2 regions of the Cupriavidus sp. GW823-FHT06D04 genome follow, and region 1 is predicted to be linked to the other one. Evidence: predicted binding sites of a transcription regulator. Region 1 holds the regulator's gene; the other holds the start of a gene.
The links. Region 1 encodes NrdR, which represses ribonucleotide reductase genes. Its sites were predicted from a motif close to CACNANATNTNGTG; they were not measured.

Region 2: the regulator NrdR is predicted to act here: its motif matches at 2,925-2,938, upstream of AC1Q7H_RS03280 (ribonucleoside-diphosphate reductase subunit alpha).

Annotation. Positions count from the first base shown of each region.
Region 1 covers NZ_JBXAHL010000001.1:258,712-266,164, forward strand. Annotated here, with positions in the region: gene glyA (serine hydroxymethyltransferase) at 1-1,125, shown strand, start outside; gene nrdR (transcriptional regulator NrdR) at 1,281-1,748, shown strand; gene pilV (type IV pilus modification protein PilV) at 1,880-2,509, shown strand; gene AC1Q7H_RS01245 (PilW family protein) at 2,511-3,545, shown strand; gene AC1Q7H_RS01250 (pilus assembly PilX family protein) at 3,542-4,150, shown strand; gene AC1Q7H_RS01255 (pilus assembly protein) at 4,186-7,453, shown strand, end outside.
Region 2 covers NZ_JBXAHL010000001.1:696,703-704,155, forward strand. Annotated here, with positions in the region: gene AC1Q7H_RS03280 (ribonucleoside-diphosphate reductase subunit alpha) at 1-2,701, opposite strand, end outside; gene ampD (1,6-anhydro-N-acetylmuramyl-L-alanine amidase AmpD) at 3,195-3,812, opposite strand; gene AC1Q7H_RS03290 (sigma-54-dependent transcriptional regulator) at 3,809-5,431, opposite strand; gene AC1Q7H_RS03295 (sensor histidine kinase) at 5,457-7,453, opposite strand, start outside.

The DNA.
Region 1 (7,453 bases):
CCGGCCGTGATGGCCGCCCAGGGTTCGCAGCTGACCAACAAGTACGCCGAGGGCTATCCCGGCAAGCGCTACTACGGCGGTTGCGAGTACGTCGACGTGGTCGAGCAGCTGGCCATTGACCGCGTCAAGCAGCTGTTCGGCGCCGAAGCCGCCAACGTGCAGCCCAACTCGGGCTCGCAGGCCAACCAGGGTGTGTACTTCGCCGTGCTCAAGCCGGGCGACACCATCATGGGCATGAGCCTGGCCGAAGGCGGCCACCTGACCCACGGCATGGCCCTGAACATGAGCGGCAAGTGGTTCAACGTGGTCAGCTACGGCCTGAACGCCCAGGAAGACATCGACTACGATGCGCTGGAAAAGCTGGCGCAAGAGAAGAAGCCCAAGCTGATCATCGCCGGCGCCTCGGCCTTCGCGCTGCGCATCGACTTCGAGCGCATCAGCAAGGTGGCCAAGTCGATCGGCGCCTACTTCATGGTCGACATGGCCCACTACGCCGGCCTGATCGCCGCGGGCGTCTACCCGAACCCGGTGCCGCACGCCGACTTCGTCACCACCACCACGCACAAGAGCCTGCGCGGCCCGCGCGGCGGCGTGATCCTGATGAAGGCCGAGCACGAGAAGGCCATCAACTCGGCGATCTTCCCCGGCATCCAGGGCGGCCCGCTGATGCACGTGATCGCCGGCAAGGCGGTCGCGTTCAAGGAAGCGCTGACGCCTGAGTTCAAGGCCTACCAGCAGCAAGTGGTGAAGAACGCCGCCGTGCTGGCCGAGACCCTGATCGCGCGCGGCCTGCGCATTGTCTCGGGCCGTACCGAAAGCCACGTGATGCTGGTCGACCTGCGCGCCAAGAACATCACCGGCAAGGAAGCCGAGCGCATCCTGGGCGAGGCGCATATCACCGTCAACAAGAACGCCATCCCCAACGATCCGGAAAAGCCGTTCGTGACCTCGGGCATCCGCCTGGGCTCGCCGGCCATGACCACGCGCGGCTTCAAGGAAGAAGAAGCCCGCATCGTCGGCAACCTGATCGCCGATGTGCTGGACAACCCGCACGACGCCGCCAACATCGCCAGCGTGCGCGAGCAGGCGGCAGCCCTGACCAAGCGTTTCCCGGTCTACGGCTGATGCATCGAGGCCGCCCATGCGGGTTCGCATGAGCGGCCGGCAGCTCCGCAAGCCGGCGCCCCGGGGCACCGGCTTGCGGGCCTCGCCAACCCGCCCCGCCACCGCAGAACGACAACACGGACAAGGCGACGGGGTTCAACTGAAGGTGGTCCGGCATGAAATGCCCCTTTTGCGGTCATTCCAATACCCAGGTACTCGACACGCGCATGTCGGAAGACGGCGATGCCGTGCGCCGGCGCCGCCGCTGCGAAGCCTGCGACCGCCGCTTCACCACCTATGAGCGGATCGAGCTGTTCTTCCCCGCCATCGTCAAGAAAAACGGCTCGCGCGTGGACTACACCCGCGCCAAGCTGAAGGATTCCATGCGCCTGGCGCTGCGCAAGCGCCCGGTCTCCGCCGAAGCCATCGACGAAGCCATCACCCGCATCGAAGAAAAACTGCTGGCCCTGGGCGAAAAGGAAATCCCCAGCAGCCAGGTCGGCGAGCTGGTGATGCGCGAATTGCGCAAGCTCGACAAGATTGCGTATATCCGCTTTGCTTCGGTGTACCGGAGCTTTGAGGACGTGTCGGAATTCCGCGACGTGCTGGATGAATTTGCGGCGTCCACCCCCCGGAAGGGGTAGTAAAAGTAACAAAATCGTTGTTTAATCCCCGTTGCATTTCCGCAAGGCCCGCTGTCGCATATTAAAAGGGCCCGGATTGCAGACCAAAAAAAGAAGTTAACGAAGTCGGACGTCTTTTGACGGGGGTCAGAATGGGTCAACGCTGCCGCGGGGCAGCCGGCTTTGCCATGCTCGAAGCATTGGTGGCAATTGTCGTTCTGGCGGTTGGCGTGCTCGGCGTCGCCAGCCTGCTGCTGAATTCATCCCGCTTCACGCAACAAGCTTCCTACGACACCACTGCCATGCAGCTGGCCACCGAGATGGCCGAGCGCATGCGTGCCAATCCTGCCGTCTCGCAAACCGGCGCGGCGGCGGAAGCCATCACCCCGAACCGCTACTTCATCGACACCGCCACCGGGCAGCCACCCGCGCTCACGGCAGCAAACAGCCCGTACGCGATCGCCTGCTCGGGCACGGCGGCCGGGTGCGCGCAGCAACTGGCGGATTTCGATGTCGCCGAGTTCTGGGAGCGTGTCAGCACAGGCCTGCCTGGCGGACGCGCCGTGATTTGCCGGGACATGGTTGCGTACGACCAGACCACCGGCTTCTCATGGGGATGCACGCCATCGGCCACTGGCCGCCCGGACGACGCACCGATTGTCATCAAGATCGGCTGGATCTCGCGGCTTGCCGCCAAAACCGTCGCGGCACGGGTCGACATGTCCGACATGGGCACGCGCCCCCAGGTGGTCATCGTGGCCACGCAGGGTACGGTGAACTGACATGCGGAACGCCAGGACGTATCTCAACCCCGGCCGGCATCGTCAGCTGGGGCTGTCGCTGGTGGAGCTGATGGTAGCGATGACGCTGAGCCTGCTCCTGATCATGGCTGCCGCGGCGCTCTACCTGACCGGGCGAGCCAACTACAACAGCATCGACGACACCACGGCGCTGGATGAGAAAGGCCGCTTTGCGGTGGATACCGTGGTGCGGATCGTGCGCCAGGCCGCCTGGAGCAATTATGCGGGCAACAGCGCCGCGGCCTCGCCCGGCGCCAGCGGGCCACCCGCGCCCAGCCCTGGAGGCGTCATGCTCACGACCACGAGCCTGTCGCCGACCATCAGCGGCCTCGACAACTGCAGCGCCCCCACGCAAGACCTCGGCAATCCGGCGCAGAACCTCGCGTGTCCTGCCCAGGCGGGCGCCGTGAACAAGAGCGATGTGCTGCAGGTCCGCTTCTTCGGTTCGGGCACGCAGCAGGACCGCACCGTTCCGGACAACAGCATGATCGACTGCTCCGGCAACGGCGTCGCCGAGCCGCAGGCCTGGGAAGACGCAGACCTCGCGCGCGGCATGGCGGTCTTCTATGTCAGCAACGATGCCAGCGGCATGCCTCAGCTGATGTGTGGCTATCGTCCACGGGACACCGCCAACAAGGAAATCCTCACGGCCGGCACGGCGTACCAGGCTGTTTCGCTGATCTCAGGCGTCGAAGTCTTCCAGGTGCTCTACGGCGTGGATACGAATTTCGACCAGACCCCGGACCGCTTCCTGTCAGCCACCGAGGTGCTGGCCCTGCCCACCACCTGGCAGAACGTCGTCGCCATCAAGATTGCCATGGTGCTGATGGGCGATACCGCCAGCGCATCGCCCCAGGATCCGCCAACCTTCCGCCTGTTTGGGCGCCTGTTCCCGGGCTCGCCGGGCAACGACATGTCCTTCACACCAGCCACGCAACTGCAGCGGATGCGACGACTGTACACCGTCACAGTACAGCTCCGGAACATGGCAACCTGCACCACGTGCTCGCCGACATGAACGCCCGCACCGCGCAACCCAACCCGCGTGGCATCGCGCTGATCACCGCCCTGGTGATGCTGCTGATCATCAGCGTCATCGCCATCGCCGGCGCCCGGCTGGCCATTGGCAGCAAGCGCATGGCATCGAACCAGCGCGACCGGGACCTGGCTCAGCAAGCGGCCGAGGCAGCCTTGCTGGATGCAGAAATCGACATCCAGGGTGTCGCCGCGCCAACCAGCCGGTCGGCCATCTTCTCCGGCACCACGATGAATGTCCTGCCGTTCGTGGCGGGCTGCAATACGGGCGTGACAGGCGCCTCACCCTTCCAGGGACTGTGCGACCCGGTGCTCGACGGTACGCCGAACTGGCTCACCGTTGACTTCAGCCAGACTGGCGCCAACGCACGCACCACCGCCTATGGCACCTTCACCGGCCGCAGGTTCCCGACCGCGACCGGCGGGCTGCTGCCTGCCGCGCTGCCGCGCTACATCATCGAGCCGATCAACGACATGTCGCCAGGCGCGAGCGAGGGCGCATACATCTTCCGCGTCACGGCCGTCGGCTTTGGCGCAAACCCGGCGACCCGGGTCATGTTGCAGTCGTACTACCGAAAGGGGGAATGAATGGCAACGCCCATGACTGTCGCGGAGCACGGCAAATGAGCCGCATCCGGAAATTCCTGTTCGCGGCCATGGCTGCGCTTCTCAGCCTGCCCGCCGGCGCGTTGCTTGCCGCGACAGAACAGAGCAGCCTCGCGACCGTCAAGATCGCGCAGGCACCGCTGTACGGCCGCAATCAGAATATCCACCCCAACCTGCTGCTGACGCTCTCGGTAGAATTCCCCACGGTTGGGGCAGCCTATCGCTCCGGCACGTATTCACCGGCCACCGAATACATCGGCTACTTCAATCCGCTCAAGTGCTACAACTACAGCGGGGGCGACAGCAACGGCTATTTTGTCATTGCTGGCGATGCCAACACGGCCGATCACACATGCGCGGGCCAGTTCAGCGGCAACTTCATGAACTGGGCCACGGCCTCGGCCATCGATATGCTGCGATACGCGCTGACCGGGGGCGACCGCGTGGTTGACACCGCCACGCAGACCATCCTGCAACGTGCCGTGCTGCAGGACAGTTTTTTCAACAGCAGCTCCTACTTCCCCCGCAAGACTTACGACAAGGCGTCCTCGGTCACGCCTTTCACCAGCCGGACCCTTTACATCACTTCATGCGGCAACAAGGTGTTCTTCGGGGACAGCACCGAATCCGGCGCCAGCTGCGCGAGCCCCGGCAAGTACAAGAACCAGGGCACCTACCTGGTACGGGTGCAAGTCTGCGATGCAAGCGAAGCCAAGTCCCGCACCGATCTCTGCAAGCTGTATCGCACCGGGTACAAGCCGGCTGGTGAAATGCAGCGCAACGCCGACAAGGTCCGCTTTGGCGCGTTTGGCTATCTGAACGACAGTGCCAATACCCGTTATGGCGGTGTCTTGCGCGCGCCCCTGAAGTATGTGGGGCCAAACACTGTCGACAGCAATTTCAATCAAGCCAGCAACCTGCGCCGGGAATGGGATGACGACGGCGTATTCATCCAGAACCCCGAGAGCGCGTCAGAGAACATCAGCGGTGTCATCAATTACCTGAATCAGTTCGGGCGTTCCGGCGCCTACAAGTCATTGGATCCCGTCGGCGAACTCTACTACGAGAGCATCCGCTACCTGCAAGGCCGACAACCAACGCCCGAAGCCATCGACAACGCCAGCGCGTACAAGGATGGATTTCCGGTCTACACGCAATGGACAGACCCCATCCTTGCCAGTTGCCAGAAGAACTACGTCCTTGCCATTGCCGATATCAACACGCACTGGGACCGATACATCCCTGGCAACGGCAGGACGACCTACCTCTCCGGTGGCAAGCCGGTCTCTGCCAACGACCCGGCAAGGCCGGCAGACGCGATGTCGAAATTCAGCAAGTACAGCTTCGATGTCATGACCTGGACGCAGGCGGTGGCCGATCTTGAGAGTTCGGGAACATCCGGCAACAGCCGCCCCGACGCCTCGCTCGCCAACCTGGCTGGCGCCGACACCGGCTCCAGCGGCCACGGCACCTACTATATGGCCGGCGTCGCGTATTGGGCCCATACCTATGGCTTCCGCCCGGATATGCCGGAATTGCGCGTCACCACGTTCAGCATCGACGTCAATGAGAACGGGAACGGCAGCGTGGGCGATGAACAGCGCCGCAGCCAGATGTACCTGGCGGCAAAGTACGGCGGCTTTGACGACCAGAACGGTGATGGCAATCCGTTCCGCACCAAGGGGGCCAGCGGCACCACCGTCACCAGCAATGCCGAATGGGAATCGTCGGGCGGATCGAATGTCCCCGCCAACTGGTTCTTGGCCGGGCAGCCGGCCGCCATGATTGCTTCCATCAAGAAGGTCTTCGCGCAAATCGTCAATGCGGCCGGCACATTGTCTGGCGTGGCACTGACCTCTTCCCAGGTCGCGAGCGACACCCTCCTGTTCACCCCCGGATTCGACCAGCGCTGGAACGGGCGCCTGTCGGCACTGGCGGTGACCAATGATCCCAACACCGGCGTTCAGATCTCCAACACCGAAACCTGGGAGGCCGGCAAGGTGCTGACTGCGCGCACCGCTGCCCGCAATCTGCTGACCTGGGTCCCGTCGGGCACGGCCGACAATGCAGGAACCGGCGCGGGTGCGGGCGCCACCTTCGAATGGAAATCTCTCAACGCCGCGCAGAAGGCCGCACTGAAGATCGTGCCGACAGAGACTGACACCGTAGCCCAGAGCCGGCTCAGCTACCTGCGTGGCGAGCGCAGCCAGGAACAAGCCACCGGCAGCACGGGGACCATGCGCTTGCGCGACTCACTGCTGGGCGACATCGTCAATTCGGGCCCCGTCTATATGGCGGCCCCGTCCGGGACCATCGCGGAAAGCGACTACACCACGTTCTACAAGGCCCACAGCCGGCGTACTGCCGCCGTATTTATCGGCGCCAACGATGGCATGCTCCACGCCTTCCATGCGGCCAATGGCTCTGAACTGTTTGCCTACGTGCCAAACGCAGTGTTCGCCAACCTGGCCCAGCTGACCTCGCCGAGCTATATCCATCGGCCGTACGTGGACGCCACGCCTGCCGTGGCGGAAGCCAGGGTGGGCAACGCCTGGCAGACCGTGCTGGTCTCTGGCATGGGTGGCGGCGCGCAAGGCCTCTTTGCGCTGAATGTCAGCGATCCTGCCAGCGTCGGAACCGGCAATGTATTGTGGGAGTTCACGGATAAGGATGATGCCGACATGGGCAACGTCATGTCGCCGCCCCAGATCGTCAAGCTGTTTGCCGGCAAGGACTCCGACAACAAGCCTGTGTACAAGTGGTTTGCCATGACGGGCAACGGCCTGAATGCCAACGATGCGGATGGCACGAGCAATCCGGCTGCGCCTTCGGTGCTGTTCATCGTGGCACTGGACAAGCCGGCCGGGACGCCGTGGCAACTGGGCGTCAATTACTGGAAGATCTCGATGGCAGCGGACGCCACCGCCAGCATTGCCAACGGGCTGAGCTCGCCGGCGCTGGTGCGGCTGACCGACGGGCAGACCGTCGCCGCCTACGCCGGCGACCTCCAGGGCCGCCTCTGGAAGTTCATCCTGAATGGCGGCCCATCCACCTGGAACGCTGCCGGGGCACTACCCTACTACGGCGGCGGCAACTACGGCCGGCCGCTGTTCCAGGCCCGCGATACCAGCGGAAAACCGCAGCCGATCACGGTCCAGCCCAAATGGGTCTACGCGCCCGGAGGCTATATGGTGGTGTTCGGCACCGGGAAGTACCTGGAGCCTGCCGACACCATCACCACCGGCACGCTGACCCGGAACGCCATGTACGGCATCTACGATGCCG
Region 2 (7,453 bases), 440 kb from region 1:
CCAGCTTGTAGGTGTCGTCCAGCTTCTTGCCCGAGGCGCCGGCCATGTAGATGTTCAGGGACTGGGCCTGGTCGATCCACTTCTGGCGGCGGCTGGCGGCTTCCACCAGCCAGGTCGGCTCCACTTCGAACGCGGTGGCGTAGATGTCGCGCAGGTCTTGCGGGATGCGGTCGATGCGCGACAGCGAGCCGTCGAAGTACTTCAGGTCGGCAACCATCACCTCGTCCCACAGGCCGCGCTCCTTCAGGTCGCGCACCAGATAGTCGTTGACCACGGTGAACTCGCCCGACAGGTTGGACTTGACGTACAGGTTCTGGAAGGTCGGCTCGATGCAGGCCGACACGCCGATGATGTTCGAAATGGTCGCGGTCGGGGCGATCGCGATGCAGTTCGAGTTGCGCATGCCGTGCTGCTTGATGCGGGCGCGCAGCGCGTCCCAGTCCATCGTGCTGGACAGGTCCACGTCCAGGTAGCCGCCGCGCTCTTCGGCCAGCAGCTTGAGCGAGTCTTGCGGCAGGATGCCACGGTCCCACAGCGAGCCTTCATAGGTGCTGTAGCGGCCGCGCTCTTCGGCCAGCTCGGTCGAAGCCTTGTAGGCGTAGTAGCACACCGCTTCCATCGAGGTATCGGCAAACTTGACGGCGGCGTCGCTGGAGTACGGCGTGCGCAGCACGTGCAGGCAGTCCTGGAAGCCCATGATGCCCATGCCGACCGGACGGTGGCGCAGGTTGGAATTGCGCGCCTTGTCCACGGCGTAGTAGTTGATGTCGATCACGTTGTCGAGCATGCGCATGGCGGTGCGCACGGTCTTCTGCAGCTTGGCGTGATCCAGCGCGTAGGTGCCGTCGGCCTGCTTGGTCATGTGGGCGACCAGGTTGACCGAGCCCAGGTTGCACACGGCGATCTCGCTCTCATTGGTATTGAGCGTGATTTCCGTGCACAGGTTGGAGCTGTGCACCACGCCCACGTGCTGCTGCGGGCTGCGGATGTTGCACGGATCCTTGAAGGTGATCCACGGGTGGCCGGTCTCGAACAGCATACCCAGCATCTTGCGCCACAGTTGCAGCGCCGGCAGCTTCTTGAACAGCTTCAGTTCGCCGCTGGCGGCCTTGGCTTCATAGCCCAGGTAGGCCTTTTCGAATTCCTTGCCGACCTTGTCGTGCAGGTCCGGGCAGGTGGCGGGCGAGAAAAGGGTCCATTCGCCGGCTTCCATCACGCGCTTCATGAACAGGTCCGGAATCCAGTTGGCCGTGTTCATGTCGTGGGTGCGGCGGCGGTCGTCGCCGGTGTTCTTGCGCAGTTCCAGGAATTCTTCGATGTCCAGGTGCCACGTTTCCAGGTAGGCGCAGACGGCGCCCTTGCGCTTGCCGCCCTGGTTCACCGCCACGGCGGTGTCGTTGACCACCTTCAGGAACGGCACCACGCCTTGCGACTTGCCGTTGGTGCCTTTGATGTGCGAGCCCAGTGCGCGCACGTTGGTCCAGTCATTGCCCAGGCCGCCGGCGAACTTGGACAGCAGGGCGTTTTCCTTCAGCGCTTCATAGATGCCTTCCAGGTCGTCCGAGACGGTGGTCAGGTAGCACGACGACAGCTGCGAGCGGCGGGTGCCGGAGTTGAACAGGGTCGGCGTGGACGACATGAAGTCGAACGACGACAGCAGCTGGTAGAACTCGATGGCGCGCGCTTCACGGTCCTTCTCGTTCAGCGCCAGGCCCATGGCCACGCGCATGAAGAAGGCTTGCGGCATTTCGATGCGGGTTTCATCGATATGCAGGAAGTAGCGGTCGTACAGGGTCTGCAGGCCCAGGTAGTTGAACTGGAAGTCGCGGCCGGCGTCCAGCGCCGCGCCCAGGCGGGCCAGGTCGTAGGTGGCCAGTTGCTCGTCCAGCAGTTCGGCTTGAATGCCGCGGGCGATGAACTTGGGGAAGTACTCGGCGTAGCGGCTGGACATCTCGGCCTGGGTCACTTCGGTGCCCAGGATTTCCTTGCGGATGGTGTGCAGCAGGATACGGGCGGTGACCTGGCTGTAGTCCGGGTCTTTTTCGATCAGGGTACGCGCGGCCAGGATGGCGGAGTCGTACACCTGCGTCATCGGTACGCCGTCGTACAGGTTCTTCAGGGTTTCCTTCAGGATCGGCTCGGCGCTCACTGCATTGCCAAGGCCGCTGCAGGCATTGTCGATCAGGGCGTGCAGCGCGGCGATGTCCAGCACGTGCGTGACGCCGCCATCGGTCACGTTGACCGAGATGCCGCCTTCCTGCACGCGGGCCACGGCCTGGGCGTTGGCCTGGGCGCGCTCGTCCTTGCGCTTCTCGCGGTACAGCACATAGGCGCGGGCCACTTCATGCTCGCCCGAGCGCATCAGCACCAGTTCCACGTGGTCCTGCACGTCTTCAATATGGATGGCGCCCCCGTTGGGGCGGCTGCGCACCAGCGCGCGCACGACGTTGTCAGTCAGTTGCTCGACGATCTCGCGCACACGCGCGGACGCGGCGCCCTGCCCGCCATTCACGGCGAGGAAGGCCTTGGTCATGGCAACGGCGATCTTGGACGGCTCGAAAGCCACCACGGCGCCGTTGCGTCGAATGATCTTGTGATCCGGGTAGTTCGTATTGGCGGCGTTGGCGGGGGTCTGCTGCGCGGTCGGTGCAATACCGGCGGCGGCGCCACCCGTGGTGATTTCGTTCTGGGCCGTTTGCATGAGAACTCCTGTTTTTACCCTGGAAATAAGAGACAAAAGAGTCCCTGGCGAAATGCGGCGAAAAGAACGTCCCTCCCGGCGTGAAGTCAGGGCGGACAGACTGCCTTTACGTGAACATTTCGCCAGGGACTCTTGTGATTCGCTGGCCTTAGCGGGCGGTTTCGAGACGATGCACGAACTTCGTGATCCCTGACTCGCCCTTGGGCCGGCTCCCCGGTTTGACTACTAGATATAGTGTGTGACGCGTGAAACTGGGCTAAGTATAGTGAAACGAATCCGAATGACCAGTCTTGACAAGCGCTATTTCGGAGGCGGTTGCGCCGATGCGGCAGCGCCACATGCCCGCAACCCTAATACTCGCAAGGGTTTTCGCCAGACCGTTCGCAACTGCACATTTCACAAAAATTTTTTTGATTGTTGCGAGGTTGCGATAGCCCCACGCCGAGGTAGGGCATGTGCGCCGGAACGGGGCGCACGGGGATGGGGAATGACGTTAAGAATTCGTCACCTGGCCAGCCGCGCCAGGGCACTGGTAGGGCAACATGCCCGGCGCCACGCCCGCCTGCCTGGCGAAGCGCGCCCAGTCGAAATGCGGGCCGGGATCGGTCTTGCGCCCCGGGGCGATGTCGCTGTGGCCGGCAATCGCGCGCACCGGGTAGGCGACCAGCAGCGCGGGCACCAGCGCGGCCACGGTGTCGTACTGGGCCAGGGTGAACGGCAGGTCGTCGCAGCCCTCGATCTCGATGCCGATGGAAAAATCGTTGCAGCGGGCGCGGCCGAAGAAGTCTGACTGCCCGGCGTGCCAGGCCCGCTGCGTGCACGGGACGAACTGCACCAGTTCACCCTCGCGGGTGACCAGGAAGTGCGCGGACACCTGCACCTGGTGGATGGTGGCAAAGAACGGGTGCTTATTGGGATCGAGCCGGTTCTGGAAGAAGGCCTCGATGTCGCCGCTGCCGAACTGGCCGGGCGGCAGGCTGATGTTGTGCAGCACCACCAGGTCCACCGGCATGCCGGCCGGGCGCTCATCGAAATTGGGCGACGGCACGCGGCGCGCGGCGGGGACCCAGCCGTCGGCATCGGGCAGGTAGCGGTGCTCAGGCTTGCTCATGGCGTGCCCCCGCCTTCCACGGCGCTGCGGTCGGCGGCGTCCATGGCTTCGCGGATGCCCAGTTGCTGGATGCGGTAGCGCAGCTGGCGCAGGTTCAGGCCCAGCAGCGGCGCGGCCGCGGTGCGATTGAAGTTGGTCTGCGCCAGCGCCTGCAGAATCAGCTCGCGCTCCACGGCTTCCAGCCTGGCCGGCAGGTCGATCGGGAAGACGATGCCGCGGCAGGCACGTTCGGCGGGGTCGCCGGCGGGCTCGGGTTCGGGCGCGCTGGCCGGGGTCGGTGCCACGGGCGGCGGCTCTGCCAGGGCCGGCGCGGGCGCGGCGGCCGGCGGCACCGGCGCCCACATGCCTGCGGCACCCCAGGGTGCGTAATAGTTAGGCGCCATCGCCGGCGCGGGGGCATGCATCAGCCCGGCCCGTTCGGCACCGGCGTCCAGCGGGCCCAGATCGGCCAGCTCGATCTCTTCGCTCTCGGCAAAGGCGTAGGCGCGCTCCAGCAGGTTCTCCAGCTCGCGCACGTTGCCCGGGAAGGGATAGGCCACCAGCCGTTGCAGCGCCGCCGGCGACAGCCGCTTGGGGCGCGGGTCGCCGTAGCGCACCGCCAGGTGGTCCAGGATGGCGCGCGCCAGCACCGGGATGTCTTCACCGCGCTCGCGCAGCGTGGGCATGCGCAGCGCCAGCACGTTCAGGCGGTAGTACAAGTCCTGCCGGAACTGCCCGGCCGCCACCATCGCGGCCAGGTCCTTGTGGCTGGCGCACATCACGCGCACGTCGACGGCGTCTTCGCGGCTGGCGCCGATCTTGCGCACGCGGCGCTCCTGCAGCGCGCGCAGCAGCTTGACCTGCATCGGCAGCGGCAGGTCGGCCACCTCGTCCAGCAGCAGCGTGCCGCCGTTGGCGGCCTGGAAGAAGCCGCCGCGCTCCCCGTCGGCACCGGTGAAGGCGCCTTTGACATGGCCGAAGAACTCGGACTCCATCAGGTTCTCGGGGATGGCGCCGCAGTTGACGGCGATAAAGGGATGCGCGGCCCGCCCGCTGGTGGCGTGAATGGCGCGCGCGGCGCGCTCCTTGCCGCTGCCGGATTCGCCGCTGATCACCACCGGCGCCATGCTACGCGCCAGCCGCGACAGCGAGCGGCGAACCTCCTGCATGGCGGCGGAATGGCCGGGCAGCAGGGCCGCGGCGCGGTCGGCGGCCTGCTCGGCCGCGGCGGCTTCGGCATCGGTGCTGTCGCGTTGCTGGCGGCCCAGCGCGTTCAGCACCAGGCTGCGCAGCTGCTCCAGCGAGACCGGCTTGGCGATGTAGTCGAAGGCGCCGGCCTTGAGTGCTTCCACGGCGTTGTCGGCGCTGCCGTAGGCGGTGATGACCGCCACCGGGATGCGCTCCGGCGCGGCCGACAGCTGGCGCACGATCTCTATACCCAGGCCGTCGCCCAGCCGCATGTCGGTCAGCACCAGGCTGTAGCGGCCCTGTGCCAGCTTCTCGCGCGCCTCGGCCAGGGAGCCGGCCAGCACCACGTCATGGCCCATGCGGCGGATCGAGATGTCCAGCAGCTCGCGCAGGTCGGCCTCGTCGTCGATGACCAGGATGGGGTCGGGCGCTCGGGGCATTCGGGGTGGCATGGGGTGGTGGCTGGGTTGGGACAGGTCAGGCGGCGGCCGCATCGGCACTCTCGATGCGCAGCGTCAGCACGAAAGCCTTGGCCGGCAGTGTATCGCGCGCGGCGGGGGCCAGCATGCCGGTGCGCTCGAGCAGCGCCGGCAAGGCGATGGCGCCGTAGCGCACCTGGGCGTCATTGGCGCCGCACAGCTCGCGCGCCATGAACAGGCCCAGCCCGGTGCCCTGGGCGTTGCTGGTGAAGAACGGTTCGAACAGGCTGCGCTGGTGCTCGCGCGCGACTTCGGCGCCGTCGTTCCAGACGATCAGCTCGGCATGGTGCTGGTCCAGCGCATGCGCCAACAGCCGGATCGAGCCCGGCAGCCGGCTGCAGTAGCGCCAGGCGTTGTCCAGCAGGTTGCCCAGTACCTGTTGCAGCTGCGAGGCGTCGAACACCACCGGCTGGGCCACGTCCACGGTCAGCCGGATGGCATTGGCGTTGATGTCGGCCCGGCCCGCCGGGCGGGTCTCGCCTGCGCGCGGGCGGCGCGAGCGCATTTCGGCGCGCCAGCGCTCGACGATCTCGGGCAGCGCCTGCGCCAGGTGCACGGTGCTGCGGCCGGTGCGCGGGCGGCGCGACATCTGCAGCACGTCTGACACCACCTGGTCCAGCCGGCGCACGTTGTCGTTGATGATGCGCAGCAGGCGGGCGTCGATATCGACATCGGCGCCGCCATGGTCCTGGGCGGCGGGGTCGCGCCGGCCGGAATCGCCCAGCAGCTCGCTGGCCTGGCTGATCGCCGCCAGCGGGTTGCGGATCTGGTGCGCGATGCTGGCCACCAGCCGGCCCATGGCGGCCAGCTTTTCCTGCTGCACCTGCTCGGCGATGCGTTCCCAGCTTTCGATGTGGACCAGCACGGTGTCGCGCATCTCGTTGCGCAACAGGGCCTCATCCTCCTGCGACCAGGCCATGGCCTCGTTCTGGGCGATGGCCAGGCGCAGGCGGCCGGCGGCTTCGGGCGACAGTTCGCTCCAGGCGGCCGTATCCAGCGTGGCCGGCACGGTGCGGCCATGCGCCATGGTCGAACGCAAACCTGCCAGCCCCGGCAGCACAAAGCGCAGCCGCAGCCGGGTGTGCTGCATGGTGCCGTCTGCCAGCGCGGTGCCGGACGCCATCGGCAGCAGCTGCAGGATGCGCGGCACGTCGTCCTTGCTGTGCAGCCAGTCGCGCAGCATCTCCATCAGCGGCTGCAGGCGCGGGATGCGGCGCAGGTCGAACAGCACGGCTTCGCCGCCCTGCCCTGCCGCACCACCCAGCCGGCGTGAGTAGATGCGCTCATGCGGCTGCACGCCCAGCAGCACCACCGCCGCGGGGTTCGCCGCCACCACCGCGCCGTTGGCACGCACCAGCATCACGCCGTCCTGCATATCGTTGACCATCAGCCGGTTGACCAGCTGCTGCAGGCGCAGCTCCTGCTCGCGCGCCAGCGCCAGCCGCTCCTGCGCGATCTGGCGGTTGGCCAGCATATACATCAGCAGCGCCGCGATCATGAACACCAGCCCGAACAGGCCCGAGCCCAGCAGCCCGGCATCGGCCTGGCGCAGCAGGATGGTGTGCATGAAGGGCCCGCTCATCACCACCAGCGCGGAGATCGAAGCGGCAAACAGCGCGAACAGCAGGCTGGTCAGCGCGCCGGCTTCCAGCGCCGGCAGCAGGAAGATCATGGCCAGGCCCTCGGCCTGCCCGCCCCGCCCCAGCACGCTGAAGACCAGCGCCAGCAGGGCCAGGTCGGCCAGCACCTGCACCCGCACGCGCAGATGGAAGTGCCGGCGCCACAGCGTGCCGGCCAGCATCGCCACGGCAATGCCAAGATAGGGCACGGCGATGGTCATGGCCGCCGCGTGCTCGATGCCGCCCAGGGCCCCAAGGTCGAACGGCACGGGCGGGATCGCATTCGTGACGGCGGTGACGGATGCCGGCTCGCCGCGCCGCATCAGCGCAAAGCCGACCAGCAGCAGGCCCACGGCCACGCGGGTCCAGCAGAAAT